DNA from 3 places in the Cellulosimicrobium protaetiae genome. Region 1 is predicted to be linked to each of the others. Evidence: predicted binding sites of a transcription regulator. Region 1 holds the regulator's gene; each other region holds the start of a gene.

Region 1 (5,630 bases):
GGCACCCGTGCGTCCGGGCGCGCGTGCCGTGCCGGCGCGCGAGGGGGCGTCCGGGCGGGCGTCAGGACTCGCGGTCGACCTTGCAGGCCTCCGCGACGGCTGCCATCGCCTCGCCGAGCGCCCGGAACTGCTCCGGCGTCAGCACGTCGACCATGAACCGGCGCACCGCGGCGACGTGCGCCGGCGCGGACGCCACGAGGACGCGGTAGCCCTCGGTCGTCATCTCGCAGTTGACGCCGCGGCGGTCGCCCGTGCTCGCGGAGCGCCGGACCAGGCCCCGCGCCTCCATGCGCGCGACGGTGTGGGTCACGCGGCTGCGCGACCGGGCGAGACCGTCGGCGAGCGCCGACATGCGCAGCGTGTGGTCGGGGCTCTCCGAGAGCCGCACGAGGAGCTCGTACTCGTTGAGCGAGACCTCCGACCGCTCCTCGTGGTCACGCCCGAGCGCCTCGATGAAGCGCACCGTCCCGTCGAGGTAGGCGCGCCACTGCTGCTGCTGCTCGGTGTCGAGCCAGCGGGGCTCGGCGCTCGCACCCGCGGTGGCGCGTCGGGTGCTCGTCGCCTGGGCGTCGACGTCGTTGCTGGTCATAGGTCCTCTGGCGGTGCGAGCGGGCACGGACGGGGGCGGCGGGGCGTCGCGGGACATTCTCCCACCCCTTGGGGGAATAGACGGGGCGGACCCTGCTGTTGATACGCTCGTCCGAAGTTGAACCTTCAACCAACTCCGGTCCTCCCGGACCACGACCACCACAGGAGCACCCATGGCCACGCCGCTGCCCGCCGGGCTCAACGCCGGTACCTACGCCCTCGACTCGACCCACTCGCAGGCGGCCTTCACGGTCCGCCACGCCGGCATCTCCAAGGTGCGCGGCACGCTCGCCATCACGGCCGGCACCATCACCGTGGGCGACGACCTCGAGTCGACCTCCGTGACCGCCGAGCTCGACGCCGCGTCGGTGAGCACGGGCGACGCGAACCGCGACAACCACCTGCGCAGCGCGGACTTCTGGGACGCCGAGAACAAGCCGACGTGGACCTTCGCGTCGACCGGCATCGCCGGCGACGGCGACGACTTCGTCATCACGGGCGACCTGACGATCAACGGCGTCACCAAGGCGGTCGAGCTCGAGGCCGAGTTCGCAGGCACCGCGACCGACCCGTTCGGCAACGCGCGCGCCGGGTTCGAGGCGAAGACCGAGATCTCCCGCAAGGAGTTCGACCTCACCTGGAACGCCGCTCTCGAGACCGGCGGCGTGCTCGTCGGCGACAAGATCAAGATCGCCCTCGACGTCTCCGCGATCAAGCAGGCCTGACGACCCGCTCCGGGGAGCACTCCCGGACGACCGGCGCCCCCGGCAGGGCTCCGGCAAGGGGCCGCGTGCACGAGCACGCGGCCCCTTCGCCGTCCCCGGCCGATCGCCCCGCGGGACGCCGCCTCGACGCGAGCGGGCCGTGCGCGTGACCGTGCGCCGGTCAGCGGTCCTGCGCCTCCGCGAGCGCGCGGGCCTGGGAGTGGAACGCGAGGATCTGCAGCTCGCTGCCGACGTCGACGCCGCGCACGTCGACGTCCGCCGGGACCTGCAGCGCGCGCGGTGCGAAGTTGAGGATCTCGCGCACGCCGGCCGCGACGACGCGGTCCGCCACGGACTGCGCGTGCGCCGCCGGCGTCGCGAGGACCACGATCGAGACCTTCTCGCGCTCGACGACCTCCTCCAGCGCGTCGACGTGCTCGACGACGATGCCCGCGGCGCGCGTGCCGACGACGTCGGGCGACGCGTCGAGGAGCGCCGCCACGTGGAAGCCCCGCTGCTCGTACCCCGAGTAGTTCGCGAGCGCGTGCCCCAGGTTGCCGATCCCGACGATCGCGATGCGGTGCTCGTCCACGAGTCCCAGCGCCTCGGTGATGTACTGCGCGAGCGAGTCCACGTCGTAGCCGACGCCGCGCGTGCCGAACGAGCCCAGGAAGGACAGGTCCTTGCGCAGCTGCGCCGGACCGACCCCGGAGAGCTCCGCGAGCTCGACCGAGGACGTCGTCGAGACGCCCCGCGCCACCAGGTCCCGCAACGCCCGCAGGTAGGACGGGAGCCGCGCCACCGTCGCGCTCGGGATCCCCGGCGCCGTCACCTCACCGACCACCTGCTCAGCCACACGTCACCCCGTCGTCCCTGGGACCGTCCTCGTCGACGGTCGCGCTCCACCGGGAGGAATCATCCCAGGTCCGCGCGCCCGGCAGAAATCCGGCCGACCGCGCGCGCGAGCCGCCGGGCGTCGACCCGCCAGAAGCCCTGCTGCACCCCGCCGACCGTGACGACCGGCAGGTACTCGCCGTACTGCTCGCGCAGCACCGGGTCGACCCCCGGGGCGTCGACGTCCACCTCCGTCCACGCGACCCCCGCCTCGGCGCACACGGCCTCGACCACGGCGCGCGCGTCGTCGCACAGGTGGCACCCCGCACGGCCGTAGAGGACGACGGGGGAGGTCGGGGCGGCAGACGTGCTCACCGTCCCAGGGTACGAGGCCGCGCGGGACCCCTCGTGGAGGCGACCCGGGGAACGCCTAGAGTGGGGTCATGGCGACGTCTCCCGGCCCGGGTCCCGACCCGACCGCCCCCGAGGACGCGCCCGCCGGACGCACGCCCACGGTGCCCTCGCACCGCACCGCCGCGTTCTTCGACGTCGACAACACGATCATCCGCGGCGCGTCGTCGTTCCACCTCGCGCGCGCCCTGTACCAGCGGCAGTTCTTCTCGACGCTCGACATCGTGCGCTTCGCCGTGCACCAGGCGCGCTACCTGCTGTTCGGCGAGAACAAGCAGCAGATCGACCGCATCCGGTCGCGCGCCCTCGCGCTCATCGCCGGGCGCTCCGTCGCCGAGGTCACCGCGATCGGCGAGGAGGTCTACGACACCGTCCTGTCGCTGCGCATCTACCCCGGCACGCGCCGCCTGCTCGACGAGCACCTGGCCGCGGGCCACCAGGTGTGGCTCGTCTCCGCGACCCCGGTCGAGATCGGCGAGCTCATCGCCCGGCGCCTCGGCACCACCGGCGCGCTGGGCACCGTCGCGGAGCACGAGGACGGCTTCTACACGGGCCGCCTCGTGGGCGACATGATGCACGGCCGCGCCAAGGCGGCCGGGGTGCGCGCCCTCGCCGAGCGCGAGGACATCGACCTCGCGGCGTCCTACGCCTACGGGGACTCGCTCAACGACGTCTCGATGATGGAGACCGTCGGCCACCCGTGCCCCATCAATCCCGACGCGCGCCTGCGCCGCTACGCGCAGGACGTCGGCTGGCCCATCCGCGAGTTCCGCGGGCGGCGGCGGCGCGTCGCCCGCAGCAGCGTCCGCACCGCGAGCTGGGCCGGAGCGGCCTGGGCCGCGGCCCTCGTCCTGCGGTCCGTCCGCCGCGCCGTCGACCGCCGCGTCTCCCGCCTCTGACCCTCCGCCACGAGGGCCCTGCTCCCGCGAAGTAGAACCCTGGTTGCGCGAGATAGAACCCTGGTCTGCCGAGGTAAAACCGTGGTTGCGCGAGGTAGAACCGTGGTTCTTGTGCCCGACGGCGGTCTGGTCACCTGGGGTGGTCGGGGCGGGTGGTGGTGCCGCGTCTACCATCCGCCGCTCGTTCCTCGCGGCTCCCGCCAGGCCCGCCACGACGCGGCACCACCACCCACCCCGCCCGGCTTCGTCTCGCCCTGGTCTTCGACCGCCCGGGCGACAGCCCCTCCCGCGGCACGACCACGGTTCTACCTCGCGCGACCAGAGTTCTACCTCGGCTGACCACGGTTCTACCTCGCGGGACCGCGGTTCTCCCTCGGCGGGGCAAGGGTCTCCCTCGACCGGGTCCGGAGACGCGTCGAGCCCGGCCCCTCGGGAGGGGCCGGGCTCGACAGCGGGTCGCGCGTCAGGACGCGCGCGACGTCACTTCTTGTTGCGACGCTGGTGACGCGTCTTGCGAAGCAGCTTGCGGTGCTTCTTCTTGGCCATGCGCTTGCGGCGCTTCTTGATGACGGAGCCCATACGGTCCTCGCAATGCTCGAGCGGCGTGTCGGTCGGCGACCGGTCGACCGGCCGCGTGTGGTCCACGGTTGATCGGGGCGCCCCGGCGACCACCAGGGCGCCGCGAGCCGACCAACACGAGAGAAATCCGCCCCCTAGACTACCCGCTCGCGCTCGTGCCCCGGTACGCCGCCGGTCCTTCGTGCCCGGTACGAGCACCTCGTCGGCCCCGCAGGGCGTGCACGGGCGCCTCCCTCAGTCGAAGTGCGGGTCGAGGCCGAGCAGCGGGAAGACGGCCCGGCGCGTGGCCGCGACGGCGCGGTCGACGTCGTCGTCCGGGTCGTAGCCGTTGCTCCAGCGCCGGACGTCGACGGGCGGGCCGAACGCGAGCGGGGCGTCGAACCCCGCGACCTCGGCGACGCGGGCGCGCCACTCCTCGGGCAGCGGCTCCCCCGCCGTCACGGGCCGGTGCACGACCTCCCCGACGACCGCCGACCACACGAGCGGCACGACGCGCGCGATGGCGTAGCCCCCGCCGCCGAGCGCGAGCCAGCGGCCGCCGGAGAGCTCGTGCGCGAGGTCGTGCACCCAGCCCAGGGCGGTGCGTTGCGCGTCGACGGACACGTCGAGGTCGGACAGCGGGTCCTCGCCGTGCGCGTCGCACCCGTGCTGGGTGACGAGGACCTCGGGACGGAACGCCCGCAGCACGGGCGGCACGACGGCGTCGACCGCACGCAGCCAGCGCGGACCGTCGGTGCGGCGCGGGAGCGCGACGTTGACGGCCGTCCCCTCCGCACCCGCACCCCCGACGTCGGTCGCGTGCCCCGTCCCGGGGAACAGCGTCGCGCCGCTCTGGTGGACCGACACCGTGAGGACGCGCGGGTCGTCCCAGAACGCCTCCTCGACGCCGTCGCCGTGGTGCGCGTCGAGGTCCACGTACGCGACGCGGGCGGCACCGTCGTCGAGCAGGCGGCGGATCGCCACCGCGGCGTCGTTGTAGACGCAGAACCCCGACGCCGCGCCGGCCTTCGCGTGGTGCATGCCGCCCGCGACGTTCACCGCGTGCTCGACGTGCCCCGCGGCGATCAGGCCCGCCGCCTCGTACGACCCCGCGACGATCCGGGCCGCGGCCTCGTGCATCCCCGGGAAGACCGGGTCGTCCTCGGTGCCGAGCCCCCGGTGCGGGTCCGGCGTGCCGTGCGCCGAGGCGGCGCGCACGGCCGCGACGTACTCGGCGTCGTGCACGAGCCGCAGGACGTCGTCCGCCGCGGGCTCGGGGCGCAGGAGCCGAGCCGTCGCGGCGCCGTCGAGCAGGCCCAGGGCCCGCACGAGCCCCATCGTCAGGTCCAGCCGCGCCGGGGCCATGGGGTGGCCGGGCCCGAAGTCGTAGCCGAGCAGCTCGGGGCTCCACACGACGCAGGCCGCGGGGGCCGCCGCGTCCCCCGGGGTCGGGGCGGGCGACGACGTGGGGTCGGTCGTGGGCATGGCTCACGGTAACGCCCGACGGCGGACGCCCGCCCCGGCGGACCGGCCGCCGGACCCGGTGCGGCACCGCGCCGCCGGAACCGGCATGATGTCCCGGCGCCGGAGCGGCGACATGACGGGTCACCGGGCCCGTGGCAGAGTGGCGCGAGTG
Region 2 (5,630 bases), 2.0 Mb from region 1:
GCGCGACGGCGGCGAAGTCCTCGTACGCGCGGTGCCGGTTCGCCTTGAGCGCGGCCTGGTGCCAGGCCGGGCCGTACTCGCCGCCGCCGCGGATGTTCGCGACGACGTAGACGCCGCCGCGCGAGAGCCACGCCCGCCCCAGCGCGCCGGAGTAGGCGGGGGTCAGCGAGATCTCGAAGCCGCCGTACCCGTAGAGCAGCGTCGGCGCGGTGCCCGTCCCGGCACCGTCGGCCGCACCGGCGACGAGGTCTGCCCGGCCCACCACGAAGTACGGGACGCGCGTGCCGTCGTCGGACGTCGCGAAGTGCTGGGCGACGGTCATGCCCTCGGCGTCGAAGAACGCCGGGTTGGACTTGACGACCTCGGGCGTCCCGGCGTCGCCGGGACGCCCGCCGAGCGACAGGAGCGAGAGGGTCGTCGGGGTGAGGTAGTCGGTGGTGACGAGCCAGAGCTCGTCGGTGTCGACGGGGTCGACCGCGCCCACGGCGACGGTGCCGAGCTCCGGCAGGCCCGGGATCTCGGAGCGCACCCACGGCGCATCCGCGGTCTCCTGCCCGACGGCGGTCCCGGGAGCCGCGGTGTCGGGCGGCGTCAGCACGTGCAGGCGGTTCTTGACGTCGTCGAGGACGTTGACCACGAGGTGGTGGCGCGTCCACGTGGCGCCCGCGAGCGACGTCGTCGCGGTGGGCTCGAACAGCACGGTGAAGCCGCGGTCGCCCGCGAGGAAGTCGTCGAACCGGGCGACGAGCAGCGACCCCGCGCGGTACGTCGCGCCGGCGACCGACCAGTCGTCGCGCAGCTCGACGAGCATCCACTCGCGCCGCACCCCGACCTCGGCCGAGTCGGGCACGTCGATCTTCGTGAGGCGCTGCTCGGGCGTGCCGGTGCGCTCGGCGAGGTAGAGCTCGTCGGAGTAGAAGGCCTTGGAGCGGTGCACGAAATCGCGCTCGAAGCCGGGCGTGTGCGAGCGCCAGGCGGAGATGTACATGTCCTCGTCGGTGCCCTCGTAGACGGTCACCGCGGCGTCGAGCGGCGTGCCGCGCGTCCAGCGCTTGACGACGCGCGGGTACCCGGACGGCGTGAGCGTGCCCTCGCCGAAGTCGGTGAAGACGTAGACGGTGTCGGCGTCGATCCAGCCGAGCGAGCCCTTGGCCTCGGCGCGGTGGAACCCGCCGTCCTCGGGGGCGACGAACCGCTTCTCGACGAGGTCGAACTCGCGGGTCACGTCGGCGTCCGAGCCGCCGGGGGAGAGCTCGACGAGCGCGTGGCGCCACGGCTCGCCCGCGGCGAGCTGCTCGGGCGTCGGGCGCAGGACGCTCGCGCCGTGCCACACCCACGACTCGTCCTCGGACGCGGCGAGAGCGTCGAGGTCGAGCACGGTCTCCCACTCGGGGTCGTCCGTGCGGTAGGACTCGAGCGTTGTGCGGCGCCACAGGCCGCGCTCGTGCTGCGCGTCGCGCCAGAAGTTGTAGTAGCGGTCCCCGATCTTGGAGACCTCGGGAATCTTGGCGTCGGAGTCGAGCACCTCGCGGATCGCGCGCTCCGTCGCGGCGAACTCGTCGGCGACCTCGAGCGTGTCGGCGACCTCGGCGTTGCGGGCGCGGACCCACGTGAGCGCCTCGTCACCCTCGACGTCCTCGAGCCAGAGGTACGGGTCGTGGGGGGCGGCGTCCGTCGGGGTGGTCGTGCTGGTGGCGCTCGCGGGCGCGAGGGGGGTGCTCGTCTGCTCGGCGGTCATGGTCACCCACCCTACGGTGGCGTGGTCGGTGGTGCGGAGGTCATGAGTGCACCGGGACCTAGGGCCCGCGTCCGGCGTCCGCCCTTGTGGCCGGGCGAGGCTTGTGAAAACATTCACAATTAGAGAGACCGCTGAAGGAGCCGGGGCAATCCGGCCCCGGCAGCACCCGCGGCCCGACGCCCGGCCCCGACCGGGCACCGGAGGGGACGCATGAGCGCGAAGAGCGCCGGCACGAAGGTCGAGAACCGCACCGAGGACACCCGCACCACGCAGGAGATCGACGTCCTCGTCGAGCGAGCGCGCAAGGCGCTCGACCAGTACATGAGCCTCACGCAGGAAGACGTCGACCGGATCGTCCTCAAGGCGTCCGTCGCGGGCCTGCACCAGCACGGCCACCTCGCCCAGATGGCCGTCGCCGAGACCGGGCGCGGCGTCTTCGAGGACAAGGCGACCAAGAACATCTTCGCGTGCGAGCACGTGCCCAACTCGATGGCGAACCTCAAGACGGTGGGCGTCATCGGCCGCGACGAGCTCACGGGCGTCGTGGAGATCGCCGAGCCGGTCGGCGTGGTGTGCGCCGTCACGCCGGTGACCAACCCGACGTCGACCACGATCTTCAAGTCGCTCATCGCGCTCAAGACGCGCAACCCCGTCGTGTTCGCCTTCCACCCGAGCGCCCAGCGCTCGTCGGTCGAGGCGGCCCGCATCGTGCGCGACGCCGCGGTGGCGGCCGGCGCGCCCGACGACTGCATCCAGTGGGTCGAGCACCCGTCGATCGAGGCGACCAGCTCGCTCATGCACCACCCGGGCGTCGCGCTCATCCTCGCCACGGGCGGCAACGGCATGGTCCGCGCGGCCTACTCGGCCGGGAAGCCCGCGCTCGGCGTCGGGGCGGGCAACGTCCCCGCCTACGTCGAGAAGAGCGCCGACCTCGGCCGCGCGATCAACGACGTGGTCATGTCGAAGTCGTTCGACAACGGCATGGTCTGCGCGTCGGAGCAGGCGCTCATCCTCGACGACGTGATCTACGACGACGCGATGCGCGAGCTGGACCGCCTGCACGCCTACCGCGCGACGCCTGCCGAGAAGGCGATGCTCGAGCGGCTCATCTTCGGCGTCGAGGCGACCGGGGCGAACTGCGCCGGCGCGAAGCTCAACCCGAAGGTCGTCGGCAAGTCGCCCGTGTGGATCGCGCGCGAGGCCGGGTTCGAGGTCCCCGACGACACGTCGATCATCCTCGCGGAGATCGACGACGTCGGTCCGCAGGAGCCGCTGAGCCGCGAGAAGCTCACCCCGGTCCTCGCGGTGCTGCGCGCGCGCGACACCGAGCACGGTGTCCGCCTCGCGGAGCGCATGGTCGAGCTCGACGGCCTCGGCCACTCTGCGGCCATCCACACGGCGGACGCGGACCTCGTCGAACGCTACGGCTCGCGGGTCAAGGCCGTGCGCGTGCTGTGGAACAGCCCGACGTCGCTCGGCGGCATCGGCGACATCTACAACGCGCTGCTCCCGTCGCTCACGCTCGGGTGCGGCAGCTACGGCGCGAACTCGGTGTCGAACAACGTGTCCGCGGTCAACCTCATCAACGTCAAGCGGATCGGGCGGCGCAACAACAACATGCAGTGGTTCAAGGTGCCCGCCAAGACGTACTTCGAGCCGAACTCGATCCAGTACCTCGCGCAGATGCGCGACGTGCACCGGGTCACGATCGTCACCGACAAGGTCATGAGCCGCATCGGCGTCGTGGACCGCCTGCTCGACGTCCTCGCCCGCCGCGAGGAGAAGGTCGCGATCCAGATCATCGACTCGGTCGAGCCCGAGCCGAGCGTCGGCACGGTCAACCGCGGCGCCGAGTCGATGCGCGACTTCGAGCCCGACACGATCATCGCGATCGGCGGCGGCTCGCCCATGGACGCGGCGAAGGTCATGTGGCTGCGCTACGAGCACCCGGAGATCGAGTTCTCCGACATGCGCGAGAAGTTCTTCGACGTGCGCAAGCGCGCGTACAAGTTCCCCGAGCTGGGCGGCAGGGCCAAGCTCGTGTGCATCCCGACGTCGTCGGGCACCGGCGCGGAGGTGACGCCGTTCGCGGTCATCACCGACCCGGAGACGGGCTTCAAGTACCCGCTCGCGGACTACGCGCTCACCCCGACCGTCGCGATCGTCGACCCCGTGCTCACGGACACCATGCCGGCGAAGCTCGCGGCCGACTCGGGCTTCGACGCCCTCACGCACGCGACCGAGGCGTTCGTCTCCGTCTACGCGAACGACTTCACCGACGGGCTGTGCCTGCAGGCGATCAAGATGGTCTTCGAGCACATCGAGGACTCGGTCACGCAGGGCGCGGCGGCCCCGAAGGCGCGCGAGAAGATGCACAACGCGGCGACGATCGCGGGCATGGCGTTCGGCTCGGCGATGCTCGGCATCGTGCACGCCATGGCGCACACCGTGGGCTCGACGTTCCACCTCGTGCACGGGCGCACCAACGCGGTGCTCCTGCCGCACGTGATCCGCTACAACGGCCAGGTGCCCACCAAGCTCACGAGCTGGCCCAAGTACGAGCGCTACGTGGCTCCCGAGCGTTTCCAGGAGATCGCGAAGCACCTCGGCCTCCCGGCCTCCACCCCGGAGGAGGGCGTCGAGTCGTACGCGAAGGCGGTCGAGGAGCTGCGCGCCAAGGTGGGCATCGAGGCGACGTTCGCGGCGCAGGGCGTCGACGAGCGGGCGTTCATGGGCCGTCTCGAGGACCTCGCCCTGAGGTCGTTCGAGGACCAGTGCGCCCCGGCGAACCCGCGGATGCCGGTCCTGGAGGACATGCGCGACATCCTCGTCGCGGCCTACCGCGGCAGCAGCCGCGAGGTCGTGCGGGCGGAGCGCCTCGCGGCCCACGAGACCGCGAGCGCCGAGGACGGGCAGGCGGCGACCCCGCCTGCCGAGACCGTGGCGGCCGGCTGACCCCTCCCGGCCCCCACGAAACCCGGAGCCCGACGGCGCGAGTCCCCTTCCGCCGTCGGGCTCCGTCGTGCGCGAGCCTGTGGAAAACCCTCGGAGGGTGCCCCGGCCCCGGTACGTTCTCCGATCGCGGGCCGACGGCCTCGCGGCTCGCGGCGACGCGGGTCATGACGACGGCAGGGGGCCCTCATGGTGCACGGATCAGGACGACGCGCGGCGAGGTTGCTCGCCGCGCTTCAGGCGGGGGCGCTCGTGGTGGCGCTCGCGGCGTGCACACCCGGCGCGGAGCCCGAGCGACCCGAACCCGCCGCGATCGTCGAGATCGACGTCCCGTCCGAGCTCGCTCCGCAGGAGGCCGTCGTCGACCGCGTCGGTATCGTGCCTGCAACGGTCGGCTTGCCGTGGATCGTGAGCGGCGTGCGGACGGAGCCGGGAGGCGTGCCCGAGGGCGTGGTCTGGACCCTCGGCGAGGACGGCGCGGTCACGGGAGACCCAGTGGCCCTCGACCTCCCGGGGGCGGTGCGTGGCCTGGCGGCCGCCGGTGGCGCGGCCCGCACCTTCCTCGCGGGGAGCACGTGGGACGAGGGGCGGACTAGCGGATTCCTGCTGGCCTCGGCGGACCGTGCGACGTGGGCACCTGTGCGGCTCCCTCCGGAGCTCGCGGGTGTCCCGCTGACGCACGTCAGCGAGACCGGAGGGACGGCCGTCGCTCTCGGCGTCGACGCGGACGCAAGGGCCGTGCGGGGCGTGTTCGTCCCGACGACGGGCGAACCCGTGCCGTTGGTGCTCCCGGAAGGGGAGGGCCGGCCGACGGTCCAGGGAGTGGCGGGACGTGAGGCGACGGTGGTCGTCGCGGTGTCTTGGGACGACGAGGTGGGGGACGACGTCGTACTGACCTACCGGTCCGCGGACTCGGGCGCCTCCTGGACCACGTCCGAGG
Region 3 (5,630 bases), 1.0 Mb from region 1:
GGCCTCAAGCCGTTCGCGCAGGCGTTCCCCGAGCGCACGTTCGACGTCGGCATCGCCGAGCAGCACGCCGCGACGTCGGCGGCCGGCATGGCGTTCGCGGGGCTGCACCCCGTCGTCGCCGTGTACGCGACGTTCCTCAACCGCGCGTTCGACCAGGTCCTCATGGACGTCGCCCTGCACAAGGCGGGCGTGACGTTCGTGCTCGACCGCGCCGGCATCACGGGCGACGACGGCGCGAGCCACAACGGCATGTGGGACATGGCGATGCTGCGCATCGTGCCCGGCCTGCGGCTCGCGGCGCCGCGCGACGAGGAGACGCTGCGGACCGCCCTGCGCGAGGCCGTGGACGTCGACGACGCCCCGACTGTCGTGCGCTACCCCAAGGGGGCGCTCGGGGACGCGCTGCCCGCGGTCGACACCGTGGACGGCGTCGACCTGCTCGCGGTGCCGGACGAGGCGCCGAAGGCGGCGGCGCGCGACGCGGCCGGGCGTACGCGCGTCCTGCTCGTCGGCCCCGGGTCGATGGCGCGGGTCGCGCTCGACGCGGCGGAGTCGCTCTCGGCGCACGGCGTCGACGTGACCGTCGCGTCCCCGACGTGGGTCCTGCCGATGCCGAGCGCGCTCGTCAAGCTCGCGGGCGAGCACGACCTCGTCGTGAGCGTCGAGGACGGCGTCGCCGACGGCGGCGTGGGTGCGCTCCTCGCGCAGCGTTCGCTGGAGGCCGGGGTCCGCACGCCCGTGCACGCGCTCGGGCTGCCCGCGCAGTTCCTCGACCACGCGACCCGAGACCAGGTGGCGTCGGCCTTCCGGCTCACGGCGGCCGACGTCGCGCGCGACGTGCTGGACGCGCTCGCGGAGCTCGCTCGCGGCTGAGCCGCAGAACCACCGGACGTCTGCCGCGGACGGCCCGGCGGCGCCCGGGTCGTCCGCGCTAGGGTCCGGGGCGTGATCTGGCTCCTGGACCTCGACAACACGCTCGTCGGCCGTGACGACGCGTTCGCCGCGTGGGCGGCGGACGCGGTCGCGCGCGCCGGTCGCGACGCCTCCGACCTCGCGGCGATCGTCGCCGCCGACCAGGGCGGGTTCGCGGTGAAGACGGACGTGGCGCGCGTGATCGTCGACCGCCTGGCCTGGGACGAGGACCTCCCCACCGCGGTCGACCGCTTCCGTACCGGCATCCTCGACCACGTCCGGGCGTACGACGGCGCGCTCGACCTGCTCGACGACCTGCGCGCGGGCGGCGACCTCGTCGTCGTCGTGACGAACGGCACCTCGGCCCAGCAGCGAGGCAAGCTCGCGCGCTGCGGGGTCGAGGCGCACGTCGACGCCGTCGTCGTGTCCGGCGAGGAGGGCGTCGACAAGCCCGACCCGCGCCTCCTCGAGATCGCGCTCGAACGTGTCGGTGCGGCCGACGCCGACCGCGCCCAGGTCTGGATGGTGGGCGACGCGGCGCACGCCGACGTCGCCGCGGGCCGTGCCGCGGGCGTGCGCACCGGCTGGGTCTCCCGCGGCCGCGCGTGGACGGACGGGCCGCTGCCGGACGCCGTCGGGACGACCGTGCACGACGTCGTCGCGGTCGCCCGCGGGGCGGCGCTCCTCGCGCCGTAGCGCGCCGGGCGTACCTGTCGGGGCGCTACCGAGGCCGGGTGTCAGGCGTGGGTCGCCTCGACGGCCCGCTCGACGACGGCCCGCAGGTCCCCGCCGGACGCCGCGTGCCACGCTCGCTGCCGCGCGGCGCCGTTGCCGCCGGACCAGAGCCTGCCCAGCAGCTCGGTGACGGCGTCGAGGTCGCCCGCGTCGACGAGCGCGTCCCGCACGCGCGCGACGAGCTGGCCGACGACGTCGTGCGCCGGGGCGGGTCGCCACGTGAGCGGCGAGACGAGGTCCTCCGCGAGGCCCGACCGCCCGGCGCGCCACGACGCCGTGCGCAGGATCTCGGGCCGGAGCTCCGGCGCGGGCATCCCTGCCGCCGCCTCGCGCGCGGCGGTCTCGACGAGGCCACGGCTCAGCGCGGCGAGGAGCGTCGCCGTGTCGGCGTCGAGGCACACGTCGGCGATGCGGATCTCGACCGTCGGGTAGCGCGAGGAGAGCCGGGCGTCGAAGTAGACCATGTTCTCGTCGAGGATCGTGCCCGTGGCGACGAGCGAGTCGACCGCGTCGCGGTAGGCCTCGGGGGACCCGAACGCGCGGGCCGGGCCGGAGGTGGGCCAGCGCGCCCAGACCTGGGACCGGAAGCTCGCGTACCCGCTGTCGTCGCCCTGCCAGAAGGGGGAGTTGGTGCTCAGCGCGAGGAGCGTCGCGAGCCACGGGCCGATGCGGTCGAGGACCGCCACGCCCTCCGTGTCGTCCGCCACGGCGACGTGCACGTGGCACCCGCTCGTGAGCTGCTCGCGCGCCGTCAGGCCGAACGCGGCGCGGGCCTCGAGGTACCGCAGCCGGGAGACGGTCGTGCCCTCGAAGGGCAGGGGAGAGGTCGACAGCGCGACGACGCGTGCCCCGACGCGGTCCGCGGCCTCCTGGGCGCGTCGCCGGCCGTCCCGGATCTCCGTCGCGAGGTCGTCGAGCTCGCGCCGCGGGTGGGTCGCGGTCTCGAGCTGCTCCTCCATGAACTCCGACTCGAGCGAGCCGGTCCCGCCGCCCTTGTCGTCGGTGCCCGACGCCTCCAGGGCCTCCGCCGCCCGGGCGACGGGGTGGCCGTCGTCGCCGACGAGCAGGAACTCTTCCTCGACCCCTACGGTGCGCTTCACCCGGGCAGTCTCACACGGAAGCCGGGAGCACGTCCGGCGGGGGTGTGACGTGGCTCCGTGTCGTGCGTCACGGGCCGTCGAGGGCCGCCGTGACCGGGTGCTCGCGAGGCTTGTGAAGGTCATCACAAGGTCGCGTCGAGACGAACCCAGGAGGGGCCGATATCCGCAGGATCTCAACGTTCTCGCGCGACTCCGTCCGGCTCGGGACCTAGGTCCCCGAGGGGCCCGAAAGCCCTGCGCCCGAGGCCGCGGGAACCTAGTGTGGAAGTGGCGAAGGAGCCCGTCGAACTCCCCGAGGCGCTCCACCCGAGCGCTGCCGGGGCGGCGGGTCCCGGCCGGCGCGCGGAACCGCGCGTCAGGCACGAGGGAGGTCCAGATGACGAGCGTTTCCGAGGCACGCGGCACGACGAGCGGTCAGGGGGGCCCAGGCGCCGTCGACGCGCAGCACGACACGGCCCACGTCCCCGCCTGGGAGGGCTTCACCGACGGCCCGTGGCGCGACACGGTCGACGTGCGCGACTTCATCCAGCGCAACTACCGCCCGTACACGGGCGACGCGTCGTTCCTCACCGGCCCCACGGAGCGCACGACGGGCATCTGGGACACGCTGTCCGCCATGTTCCCGGAGGAGCGGGAGATGGGGATCTACGACGTCGACACCCACACGCCCGCGGGGATCACGGCGCACGCCCCCGGCTACATCGACAAGGCGCACGAGGTGATCGTCGGCCTCCAGACCGACGCCCCGCTCAAGCGCGCGATCATGCCGAACGGCGGCTGGCGCATGGTCGAGGGCGCGCTCCAGACCTACGGCTACGAGGTCGACGAGACCCTGAAGAAGGTCTTCACCGAGTACCGCAAGACGCACAACCAGGGCGTGTTCGACGTCTACCCGCCGAACGTGCGCGCGGCCCGCAGCTCGCACATCATCACGGGCCTGCCCGACGCCTACGGCCGCGGCCGGATCATCGGCGACTACCGCCGCGTCGCGCTCTACGGCGTCGACGCCCTGGTGGCCGCGAAGAAGCTCGACAAGCTCGGCCTCGACACGCAGCCGTTCAGCGAGAAGGTCGTCCGTGAGCGCGAGGAGCACGCCGAGCAGATCCGCGCGCTCGGCGAGCTCAAGGAGATGGCGGCCGAGTACGGCTACGACATCTCCGGCCCGGCGACGTCGGCGCGCGAGGCCGTGCAGTGGCTCTACTTCGCCTACCTCGCCGCGGTGAAGGAGCAGAACGGCGCCGCGATGTCGCTCGGGCGCACCTCGACGTTCCTCGACGTGTTCATCGACCGCGACCTCGAGGCGGGTCGCATCACGGAGTCCGAGGCGCAGGAGATCATCGACGACTTCGTCATCAAGCTGCGCATCGTGCGCTTCCTGCGCACGCCCGAGTACGACGCGCTGTTCTCCGGAGACCCGACGTGGGTCACCGAGACGATCGGCGGCATGGGCGAGGACGGGCGCCCGCTCGTCACGAAGAACTCGTTCCGGTTCCTCCAGACGCTGTACAACCTCGGCCCGGCCCCCGAGCCGAACATGACGGTCTTCTGGAGCCCCGAGCTGCCGCAGGGGTTCAAGGACTACTGCGCGCAGGTGTCGATCGACACCTCGGCCGTCCAGTACGAGTCGGACGAGCTCATCCGGGCCGCCTGGGGCGACGACGCGGCGATCGCGTGCTGCGTGTCCCCGATGCGGGTCGGCAAGCAGATGCAGTTCTTCGGCGCGCGCGTGAACCTCGCCAAGACGCTCCTCTACGCGATCAACGGCGGGCGCGACGAGATCTCCGGCAAGCAGGTCTCGCCCGTGGCGGCACCGGTCGAGGGCGACGTGCTCGACTTCGACGACGTCATGGCGAAGTTCGACGCGACGATGGACTGGCTCGCCGAGACCTACGTCGAGGCGCTCAACTGCATCCACTGGTCGCACGACAAGTACGCGTACGAGCGCATCGAGATGGCGCTGCACGACAAGGACGTGCTGCGGACCATGGCGTGCGGCATCGCGGGCCTGTCCGTCGCGGCGGACTCGCTGTCGGCGATCAAGCACGCGAAGGTCTCCGTCGTCCGCGACGAGCGCGGCCTCGTCGTCGACTACGTGACCGAGGGCGAGTACCCCACGTACGGCAACGACGACGACCGGGCCGACGCGATCGCCGTCGACCTCGTCGAGCGGTTCATGGCGAAGGTCCGCACGCACCCGACCTACCGCGACGCGGTGCCGACGCAGTCGGTCCTGACGATCACCTCGAACGTCGTGTACGGCAAGGCGACGGGCAACACGCCTGACGGCCGCCGCGCCGGCGAGCCGTTCGCCCCGGGCGCCAACCCGATGAACGGGCGCGACACGCACGGCATGCTCGCCTCGGCGCTGTCGGTGGCCAAGCTGCCGTACGACGAGGCGCAGGACGGCATCTCGCTGACCAACACCGTCGTGCCGAGCGGCCTCGGGCGCACCAAGGAGGAGCAGGTCACCAACCTCGCCGGCCTTCTGGACGCCTACATCGGGTCCGAGGGATACCACATGAACGTCAACGTGCTGAACCGCGAGACGCTCCTGGACGCCATGGACCACCCGGAGAACTACCCGCAGCTGACGATCCGCGTGTCCGGGTACGCGGTGAACTTCGTCCGCCTCACGCGCGAGCAGCAGCTGGACGTGCTCTCGCGCACCTTCCACGGCGCGCTCTGACGAGCGCTGAGGAGCCGACCATGACCGTCACCCTCCCCGGCCCTACCGCCCGCCGACCTGGCGCGGCGCGCGGGTGCGGCGTCGCCGGGGGCACCCTGCCCGACGACGCCACGCGCCTCGACGTCCCGGGTGCGCCGACGACGACGGGCGAGCCCGCGGCGTCGGGCACCCCGGTGGGCCACGCCCGCCGTGCGGGC

The links. Region 1 encodes Rex, which represses fermentation and respiration genes when NADH is low (regulators of the CRP and FNR family bind a similar motif). Its sites were predicted from a motif close to CTTGTGAANNNNTTCACAAG; they were not measured.
Region 2: a site for Rex is predicted at 1,839-1,858, ahead of adhE (bifunctional acetaldehyde-CoA/alcohol dehydrogenase). Genes of this name have one in related genera too.
Region 3: a site for Rex is predicted at 2,857-2,876, ahead of pflB (formate C-acetyltransferase). Genes of this name have one in related genera too.

What each region holds. Positions count from the first base shown of each region.
Region 1 is NZ_CP052757.1:3,995,417-4,001,046, forward strand. Features, by position in the region: gene FIC82_RS17260 (MarR family winged helix-turn-helix transcriptional regulator) at 62-589, opposite strand; gene FIC82_RS17265 (YceI family protein) at 762-1,313, shown strand; gene FIC82_RS17270 (redox-sensing transcriptional repressor Rex) at 1,474-2,148, opposite strand; gene FIC82_RS17275 (glutaredoxin family protein) at 2,208-2,501, opposite strand; gene FIC82_RS17280 (HAD family hydrolase) at 2,570-3,436, shown strand; gene FIC82_RS17285 (30S ribosomal protein bS22) at 3,917-4,015, opposite strand; gene FIC82_RS17290 (acetoin utilization protein AcuC) at 4,250-5,479, opposite strand.
Region 2 is NZ_CP052757.1:2,014,562-2,020,191, forward strand. Features, by position in the region: gene FIC82_RS08490 (prolyl oligopeptidase family serine peptidase) at 1-1,738, opposite strand, end outside; gene adhE (bifunctional acetaldehyde-CoA/alcohol dehydrogenase) at 1,949-4,693, shown strand; gene FIC82_RS08500 (hypothetical protein) at 4,880-5,630, shown strand, end outside.
Region 3 is NZ_CP052757.1:2,984,326-2,989,955, reverse strand. Features, by position in the region: gene dxs (1-deoxy-D-xylulose-5-phosphate synthase) at 1-873, shown strand, start outside; gene FIC82_RS12770 (HAD family hydrolase) at 946-1,608, shown strand; gene FIC82_RS12765 (carboxylate-amine ligase) at 1,650-2,747, opposite strand; gene pflB (formate C-acetyltransferase) at 3,124-5,433, shown strand; gene pflA (pyruvate formate-lyase-activating protein) at 5,454-5,630, shown strand, end outside.